DNA from 2 places in the Streptomyces sp. NPDC042364 genome. Region 1 is predicted to be linked to the other one. Evidence: riboswitches for the same ligand, from Rfam matches in the RefSeq annotation. Region 1 holds a riboswitch; the other holds the start of a gene.
What was found. A riboswitch is a leader RNA that binds a small molecule or an ion and turns the genes downstream of it on or off. The one in region 1 is predicted to bind cobalamin.
Positions count from the first base shown of each region.

Region 2: it holds a riboswitch for cobalamin, as region 1 does, so the genes downstream of both, AC067N_RS35765 (energy-coupling factor ABC transporter permease) here and AC067N_RS34880 (ribonucleoside-diphosphate reductase subunit alpha) in region 1, are expected to answer to the same signal.

Region 1 is NZ_JBWKAJ010000027.1:62,764-67,484, forward strand. It holds gene AC067N_RS34880 (ribonucleoside-diphosphate reductase subunit alpha) at 1-2,382, opposite strand, end outside; cobalamin riboswitch at 2,508-2,631, opposite strand; partial or broken gene AC067N_RS34885 (GNAT family N-acetyltransferase) at 2,742-3,065, opposite strand; gene AC067N_RS34890 (nucleoside hydrolase) at 3,209-4,198, opposite strand; gene mctP (monocarboxylate uptake permease MctP) at 4,365-4,721, opposite strand, start outside.
Region 2 is NZ_JBWKAJ010000029.1:60,775-65,495, forward strand. It holds partial or broken gene AC067N_RS35750 (IS5 family transposase) at 1-6, shown strand, start outside; gene AC067N_RS35755 (TSUP family transporter) at 79-864, opposite strand; gene AC067N_RS35760 (DUF1775 domain-containing protein) at 991-1,728, opposite strand; cobalamin riboswitch at 1,973-2,156, shown strand; gene AC067N_RS35765 (energy-coupling factor ABC transporter permease) at 2,187-2,885, shown strand; gene AC067N_RS35770 (energy-coupling factor ABC transporter substrate-binding protein) at 2,882-3,241, shown strand; gene cbiQ (cobalt ECF transporter T component CbiQ) at 3,248-3,997, shown strand; gene AC067N_RS35780 (energy-coupling factor ABC transporter ATP-binding protein) at 3,994-4,721, shown strand, end outside.

The DNA.
Region 1 (4,721 bases):
GACGGCATCGGGATCGGCCGCCTGCTGGACGGGGATGGTCTTCTCGGGCTGGGCGGGCGGCTGTGCCTGGCCCTGGCCCTGGGCGGCGCGGGCGATGCGCGTCGCCGGGCGCGAGCGCAGGTAGTACGTCGTCTTCAGCCCCGACTTCCAGGCATACGCGTACATCGAGGAGAGCTTGCCGATGGTCGGCGTCTCCAGGAACAGGTTCAGCGACTGGGCCTGGTCCAGATACGGGGTGCGGGCGGCGGCCATGTCGATCAGACCACGCTGGGGGATCTCCCAGGCCGTGCGGTACAGCGCCCGGATGTCGTCCGGGACCCACGCGAAGTCCTGAACCGAGCCGTTCGAGTCGCGCAGCGCCTCACGGGTGCGTGCGTCCCAGACGCCCAGCTCCTTGAGGTCCTTCACCAGATAGGAGTTGACCTGGAGGAACTCACCGGAGAGGGTCTCGCGCTTGAAGAGGTTGGAGACCTGCGGCTCGATGCACTCGTACACACCGGCGATGGAGGCGATGGTCGCCGTGGGCGCGATGGCGAGGAGCAGCGAGTTGCGCATGCCGACGGCCGCGACGCGCTCGCGCAGGGCCGCCCAGCGCTCCGGCCAGGTGAACTCGACGCCGTAGTGGTCGGGGTGCAGCACACCGCGGGCCGTACGGGTCTTCTCCCAGGCCGGCAGCGGGCCGTTGCGCTCGGCGAGGTCGGTGGAGGCCTCGTACGCGGCGAGCATGATGCGCTCGGCGATCCGGGTGGACAGGGCCTTCGCCTCGGCCGAGTCGAAGGGCAGACGCAGCTTGAAGAAGACGTCCTGGAGGCCCATCGCGCCGAGGCCCACGGGGCGCCACTTGGCGTTCGAACGACCCGCCTGCTCGGTCGGGTAGAAGTTGATGTCGACGACCCGGTCCAGGAAGGTCACGGCGGTGCGGACGGTCTCGTCCAGCCGCTGCCAGTCGAGGTCACCGGTCGCCGGGTCGACGAAGGCGCCCAGGTTCACCGAGCCCAGGTTGCAGACCGCCGTCTCCCCGTCGTCCGTGACCTCCAGGATCTCCGTGCAGAGGTTGGAGGAGTGGACGACGTGGCCCGGTTCGGCCGTCTGGTTGGCGGTGCGGTTGGCGGCGTCCTTGAACGTCATCCAGCCGTTGCCGGTCTGCGCGAGCGTCCGCATCATGCGGCCGTACAGGTCACGGGCCGGGATGGTCTTCCGCGCCAGCCCGTCCGCCTCCGCCTTGCGGTACGCCGCGTCGAACTCCTCGCCCCACAGGTCGACCAGCTCGGGCACGTCGGCCGGGGAGAACAGCGACCACTGCTCGTCCGCGTTGACCCGGCGCATGAACTCGTCCGGGATCCAGTGGGCCAGGTTCAGGTTGTGCGTACGGCGGGCGTCCTCACCGGTGTTGTCGCGCAGCTCCAGGAACTCCTCGATGTCGGAGTGCCAGGTCTCCAGGTAGACCGCGGCCGCGCCCTTGCGCCGGCCGCCCTGGTTCACGGCGGCGACCGAGGCGTCCAGGGTCTTCAGGAACGGCACGATGCCATTGGAGTGCCCGTTGGTGCCACGGATCAGCGAACCGCGCGAACGGATGCGGGAGTACGACAGCCCGATGCCGCCCGCGTGCTTCGAGAGACGGGCCACCTGGTGGTAGCGGTCATAGATGGAGTCCAGCTCGTCCAGCGGGGAGTCGAGGAGGTAGCAGGACGACATCTGGGGGTGCCGCGTACCCGAGTTGAAGAGGGTGGGGGAGGAGGGCAGGTAGTCGAGGCGGCTCATCAGCCCGTAGAGCGCGGCGACCTCGTCCACGGACCGAGCGGTGTCGTCCTCCGCGAGACCGCTCGCCACCCGCAGCATGAAGTGTTGCGGCGTCTCCACGACCTTGCGGGTGATCGGGTGCCTGAGGAGGTAGCGGCTGTGCAGCGTGCGCAGCCCGAAGTAGCCGAAGCGGTCGTCGGCGGCAGGGTCGACGAGCGCGTCGAGACGCTCGGCGTGCAGGCGCGCGAATTCCGCCGTGCGGTCGGCGATGAGCCCTTCCCGGTGGCCCACGGCGACGGACTCCGTGAACGTCGTGACGCCCTGGGAGGCGGCCTCGGCGCGGATGGAGATCGTCAGCAGACGGGAGGCCAGCTTCGAGTAGGCGGGGTCCTCGGAGATGAGGCCGGCGGCCGCCTCCGTGGCCAGCTCGCGCAGCTCCGTCTCGTCCGCCCGTGCGGACCGGCCGCGCAGCGCGGCGGCGGCGACCCGGCCGGGGTCGGCGTCGGGGAGGTCGGAGGTCAGCTCGGTCAGGGTCCGCAGCAGGGCGGCACCGGGACCGTCGGTCTCCGTCGCCGGGGTGGCGGAAGCCGGTCCGGCGTGGGCCGGGGCGGCTGAAACCGGGTCGGCTGGCGCGATGGTCACGTGGGGGCTCTCCCTCGCTCGGCACGGGGCCCTGCGGAGGGCAGGCAGCAGCACACGAGCGCACGGGGGCGTCGCGTCCACCGGCCCACTCCACGAGGCCCGGACGTCAGGGCACCCGGACCGGACGGCCGGGCGCACTGTCGGCAGGTCCTCGGACTGGACTCGCGTGCGAACGCACGCAAGTACACCGTTGCGGGACAGTTCCGGATTCGCACCGGATTCCCCTGCGGCGACAGCGAGCATGAGCATACATCTTGTGTTGGGCTGCCGCTCCACCCCCAGATGTTGTGTCGTGGTGACTTCGGAGCGTGTCATGGCGTCAACTCATAGGTGAGCATCGTGAGGTCCGGGAAGTGCGGGGCCCGCACCGGGGCCTCGCCGATGCCACGGCCGTGGGCCGCGTGGTCGCCCGCCGGGATCGGGATCTCGGCCTCGCCCGCGGCGGCGATGTCGGCCATGGCGCCTCCGGCCGGGACGAAGGTCACGCCTCCGGCCACCCGTCCGTCCGTCGCGGGGACGAGCACCTCGGCCGCGGCGGCCCGCTTCGCCACGTCCCGAAGCTCCCCGAGGTAATCGTCGCTCTCGCCGAAGTCCAGCAGTCCGTCCGGGAGGTGGGCCTGGGTGGTGATCTCGCCGAGGTCGGCGTAGGCGTCGGGGGAGATGTACCTGATCGTGATGTCCATGGATCGCAGTCTGCACGAGGGGCCGGTCGGCAGGTCTGCGGTTGTCCACAGGGACGGTTGATCTTGTGATTGTCGGCGCGGGTGGGTCTGTGACGCCGCGTGAGGTGTTCGGACCGGGCGGCCGTTCGGACCGGGTGGGTCGGTCAGGCCACCGCCGGCCAGTGCGGCAGCGTCGTCACGAAGTGCTCGCTGAAGTCGTGGGGGCCCGGGCCGAGGGCGACGCGGCCGGTGGCGCGGAGGCGGGCGGTCAGGGCGGGGGACTCGGAGTAGTAGATCCGCCGGGCGTCGGCGGGCACGAACACGGTCTGGCCCCGAGTGAGTTCGCTCGCACACTCCACCACCACGGCCCCTTCGGCGGTCGTCACGAACGCCTCGTCCCCGCACACCCCCACGGCCAGCGGATCGTGCAGCGGACACGTACCGTCCCCGCCGTGACGGGTGTAGGCGTTCATGTACGTCCGCATCAGCCGGGCGGCGAGGGCTGCGCCGGGCCCCGCCGCCTCCAGTGCCGCGAGGTCCGCGGGGCGGAACAGCCGGCCGTGGGATGCGTCCAGGTCGACCATGGTGAAGGGGATGCCGGAGGAGAGCACGATCTCGGCGGCGTCCGGGTCGGCCCAGATGTTGAACTCGGCGACCGGCGTGAAGTTCCCCGGCACCTGCGCGGCGCCGCCCATGAACACGAACTTCCCGACGCGGCGGGCGAAGCCGGGATCCTCCAGCAGCGCGATCGCGACGTTCGTGAGCGGGCCGGTGGCGCAGACCGTCAGCTCGCCCTCGTACTCGCGGGACAGGCGCAGCAGGGCCTGCGCGGAGGACTCCGGGGCGTGCGGGGCGGTGGAGTCGGGCAGCGATTCCTCGCCGAGGCCGGCCGGGCCGTGGAAGGCGGATGCCTCGCGGTAGGGGAGGCGGGAGAGAGGGCGGCCCGCGCCTCGGTGCACCGGGACGTCGGTGTCGATGCGGAGGGCGCGGGCCAGGGCGCGGGCGTTGCGGTAGGTGGCGTCGGCGGGGAGGTTGCCGCCGACCGAGGTGTAGGCCTTGAGGTCCCACAGGCCCGTGCCGAGCAGGTACTGGAGGGCTACGGCGTCGTCGATACCGGGGTCGCTGTCCAGGACGATCGGTGTGCGGACGGTCACGGGGTCAGGGTAGCCGGGTGCGGGTTCGCCGTGGTTGTTCGCGCAGTTCCCCGCGCCCCTTTCGGGCCTTCGGCCCGTCGCGGGGCCTCTGCCCTGCGGAAGGCCTCGGCCCGGCACACGGGCTTCGGCCTTTCCCGGGGGCGCGGGGTCCTTCACGTCCTATGGATCAGTGGCTCGAACCCGCTGTCGCCGGAGGCAGTTCCACCTGGACGCCCGCGTCACCCGCGTCGGCCGTGTAGTCGCTCGGCTTGGTCTCGTCGATACCGTCGGGGGCCTTGGCCGCTCGCAGGACGAAGGTGAGGACCACGGTGACGACGGCATTGAGGACGAAGGCGGTGAGGCCGATGTAGCCGATCTCACCGATGCCGGGGATCTCCGCCGAGGAGCCGCCGAAGTGCTTCTGGGTCGGCGAGGAGACGTTCCACGCGGCGACCGTCCCGTAGATCATGCCGACCGCCCAGCCGGCGAGGAGTGCCCAGCGGTGGCACCAGCGGGTGAAGAGGCCGCCGACGAGGGCCGGGAA
Region 2 (4,721 bases), on a different contig from region 1:
TGCTAAGGAGTCCTGTCACTATGTGCGCCCGGGTCGGTCGGGTCGCGGCAGGGTCCCGCGGCGGAAGGCCGCAGGCGTTCAACGCACCGTCTGTACGGCGTACAGGACACCCACCGCCGTGGCCAGGGTGCCCAGCAGCAGCCGCAAGGCCGTCTCGGGGAGCCGTGGTTGCAGGAGTGCGCCCAGGTAGCCGCCCAGCAGACCGCCGAGGCCGCAGGCCAGGCCGAGGGACCAGACGGGGGCGATGTCGCCGGAGCCGGTGAGGGAGAGCAGGGTGAAGGCCGCGGCACCGGCCACGGAGGTGACGAAGGTCGAGGCGAGCGCGGCCGGCGCCACCCTGGCGACGGGCATGCCCCGCCCCACCAGGATCGGGCCGAGGAGGGAGCCGCCGCCGATCCCGTAGATCCCGCCCACGACGCCGACCACCAGCGCCAGGCCGGTGACCGCACGGGGCGAGGGCTCCGGCGCCTGGACACGGCGGGCGGGCCGCAGGGTGCGCAGCACGAGCCACGCGCCGAGCGGCATCAGCAGGGCGGCAACCAGGAGACGGAAGACGGTCGCGCCGGGGACCGCGAGGACCCGGACCACGGCACCGATGACGACGCCGGGCAGGGTGCCCGCCAGCAGCCCGCGGGTCAGAGGGCCGTCCAGGGCGCCCGCGCGGTGGTGACGCAACAGGGCGCCGGGCCCGGACACCACGTTGAACAGCAGGTTCGTCGGGGTGACGGCCGGGCTCGGCACACCCAGCACGCTCAGTTGGACGGGCAGCAGGAAGACCGCGCCCGAGACCCCCACGGGCGCGGTCACCGCCGCGATCAGCATGCCGACGGCGAGCCCGGCCGCCCCCGTCGACCAGATCGTCATCCGTCAGACCTCCATCCGGCCGAGCTTCATCCCTCAAAGATCATCCGTCAGACCTTCGTCCAGGAGAGCTTCATCCGTGAGACCGTCATCCGTCCGGTCCGTCGTCATCCGTCCGGTCCGTACGGGTCAGGCGGCTCCGCCGCGGCGGCCGCGCCACCACCACAGGCCACCGCCGAGGGCGAGGACGGCCGCGCCGATACCGAGGGGCACGGCCAGGGGGACGCCGTCGTCGCCGTCGGTGCTGTCCGCCGCGGGCTTCGCCGTTGCTTCCGCGGCCTCGAGGTCGGGCTCCGGCGAGGCGGTCGCCGGCGAGGGCTCCTCCGAAGGGCTGGGGGTGGGACTGACGAGTTCCGCGCCGGGAGCGGCGGGCTCCAGGTCCAGCCGGGGCGCGGGGTGACCGTGGCCGTGCCCGTCGCCGCCGGAGTCGTCCAGTTCGATCCAGCGGTCCACCTTGCCGTCGCTGTAGAACTGCAGCGTCTTGAACACCAGCGACTTCGCGTCGGGCAACTGCCGTACGGAGACGACGTACTCGGCGTCCTCCCCCACCGCGAGCTTCGGTCCCGAGACGGTGTAGCCCCGTTCGGTGGCGGCGAACTTCCAGCCCTTGGGGCCCTCTTCGTAGCCGACGTCGGCGGGGGCGATGCCCTTCGGCAGGATGACCTCCAGCTTGGTGATGCCGGCGGAGGCGGACTCCGACTCGGCGGAGAAGGTCAGCTCGACGTTCTGGTCGAGGGCGCGGGCGCCCTCCGCCTCGACCTCCGTGTGCGCCGCGGCCGGTGCCGCGGTGACGACGGCGAACGCGAGCGCGGTCGCGGTGAGGACGCCGAGACGGCGCGTGCTGCGTGCCAGGGTCGGGCGGTGCACAGCTGACTCCCTTGTACCGAAGGTGTGAAGCCTGCATTCAAGCGCAGGGCCGACGTCCGGGCCAAGGGCGGCCCGCGGTGCCGGGACGTCCGTCCTACCGGCAAATCCGCCGCACCGGGCAAGGCCGTTGGGTCCTCCCCGCGCGGTGCGGCGCGTGGGACAGCTGAGGCGTGCGCCGGGGTGTGTGCTGTTCACCACCGCCTTCACGCCCCCGTCTGCGCTTGTCAGCGGCCTTGTGGGGGCACTACTGTCACCACGCCTTGGTGAACGGGAAATCCGGTGTGATGCCGGTGCGGCCCTCGCCACTGTGATCGGGAAGTCCGGCTCCAGTCCTCGCGGACAGCCACTGGGTCCTTGTGACCCGGGAAGGCGGAGCACGGGCGGTGGTACCCGTCAGCCAGGAGACCGGCCAAGGCACGTCAACCATCCACGAGGTGCTGGAGAGGGTCTGCTGAGCCATGCACATAGCCGAGGGTTTCCTTCCCCCGGCGCACGCGATCGCCTGGGGTGTCGCGTCCGCGCCGTTCGTCGTCCACGGAGTACGGTCACTCACCCGTGAGGTCAGGGAACACCCTGAGAGCACGCTGCTGCTCGGTGCCTCGGGGGCTTTCACCTTCGTCCTGTCGGCGCTGAAGCTGCCGTCCGTCACCGGGAGTTGCTCCCACCCCACCGGCACCGGACTCGGTGCCATCCTGTTCCGGCCGCCGATCATGGCGGTGCTGGGCACCATCACCCTGCTCTTCCAGGCCCTGCTGCTCGCCCACGGCGGACTGACCACACTCGGCGCCAACGTCTTCTCCATGGCGATCGTCGGCCCCTGGGCCGGATACGCCGTCTACAAGCTGCTGCGGCACTACGACGTGCCGTTGATGGTCGCGGTGTTCTTCGGCGCGTTCTTCGCCGACCTGTCCACCTACTGCGTCACCAGTGTCCAGCTCGCGCTCGCGTTCCCCGACCCGAGCAGCGGGTTCCTGGGCGCGCTCGGCAAGTTCGGTTCCATCTTCGCCATCACCCAGCTCCCCCTCGCGGTGAGCGAGGGCCTGCTCACGGTGCTGGTGATGCGGCTTCTGGTGCAGTCGAGCAAGGGCGAGCTGACCCGGCTCGGGGTGCTCGTGGCGGGCAAGCGGGAGACGAAGAGCGAGGCGGTGGCGCGATGAGCCGGAACACGAAGATCAACGTCCTGCTGCTGCTCGTGGTGGCCGCGCTCGCGGTGCTGCCGCTGGCTCTCGGCCTCGGCGACCACAAGAAGGAGCCCTTCACGGGGGCGGACGGGGAGGCCGAGAGCGCGATCACCGAGATCGAGCCGGACTACAAGCCGTGGTTCTCGCCCCTGTACGAGCCGCCCTCCGGTGAGATCGAGTCCGCGCTGTTCTCCCTCCAGGCCGCCCTCGGCGCGGGCGTCCTCGCCTACTACTTCGGCCTGCACCGGGGCCGCCGCCAGGGCGAGGCGCGGGCACTGGCACAGCAGGAGACCGCGAGGACGCCGGCCGGGTCCGGCTCCGAAGAGGTCTGACGCCACGTGCTACCGATCGACGAGGCGGCGCACAGCAGTCGCTGGCGCCGCCGCCATCCCGTGGACAAGGCCGTGCTCGGGCTCGGCCTCACCGTGCTCGCGATCTCGCTGCCGCCCTGGCCCGGCGCGGCCCTCGTCCTGCTGACCGCGCTCGTCGTGCTGCTCGGACCGGCCGGTGTGCCGCGTCGCCGGCTGTGGCGCGCCTACCGGGTGCCGCTGGGGTTCTGTGTGACCGGGGCGCTGCCGCTGCTCGTCCAGGTCGGCGGGCCCGACGGGTTCGTGACCCTGGCCGCGGGCGGTCCGGTCCGTGCGGCGGAGCTGCTGCTGCGGACCTCCGCCGCCTCCCTGGGCGTCCTGCTGTTCGCCTTCACCACCCCCATGTCGGACCTGCTGCCGCGGCTGGTGCGGGCCGGGGTGCCCGCACCGGTGGTGGACGTCGCCCTGGTGACGTACCGCATGAGCTTCCTGCTCCTGGACTCCGTACGCCGGATCCGCGACGCGCAGGCGGCCCGGCTCGGGCACACCACCCGCGCCGCCACCTGGCGGTCCCTGGCCGGGCTCGGCGCGACCGCGTTCGTACGGGCCTTCGACCGGGCGGCGCGGCTCCAGACGGGCCTGGCCGGGCGGGGCTACGACGGCACCCTGCGCGTCCTGGTGCCCGAGGCTCGGGTCTCCGTCCGCTTCACCTCCGTCAGCGTCGTCCTCCTCGCGGCCGTGGCCGCTCTCACCTTCGTCCTGGAAAGGCCGCTGACATGAGCGAGCCCGTGCTCGTCGCCCTGCGGGGCGCGTCGTTCGCGTACGAGGACGGCCCGGCCGTGCTCAGTGAGCTCGACTTCGAGGTGCGCGAGGGGCGCGCGCTCGCCCTGCTGGGCCGCAACGGCAGCGGCAAGACGACGCTGATGCGGCTGCTCAGCGGTGGACTCCGGCCGCGTTCGGGTGAGTTGACGGTCGAGGGGCGGCCGGTGACCTACGACCGCAAGGGCCTGACCGGGCTGCGGACGACCGTTCAGCTGGTGGTGCAGGACCCGGACGACCAGCTCTTCGCGGCCTCGGTCGCCCAGGACGTGTCGTTCGGACCGCTGAACCTCGGGCTGCCCGACGACCAGGTACGGGTCCGGGTGGACGAGGCGCTCGCCGCGCTCGGTATCTCCGCCCTCGCCGACCGGCCCACCCATCTGCTCTCCTACGGCCAGCGCAAGCGGACCGCGATCGCCGGCGCGGTGGCGATGCGGCCGCGGGTGCTGATCCTCGACGAGCCGACCGCGGGACTCGACCCCGACGGCCAGGAACGGCTCCTCACCACCCTGGACGGGCTCCGCCGCTCCGGCACGACCGTGGTGATGGCGACGCACGACGTCGATCTGGCGCTGCGGTGGGCCGACGACGCGGCGCTGCTCACCCCGTCCGGTGCCCGGACGGGCCCGGTGGCCGCGATGCTGGCCCGTACGGACCTCCTCGAACAGGCGGGGTTGCGCCTGCC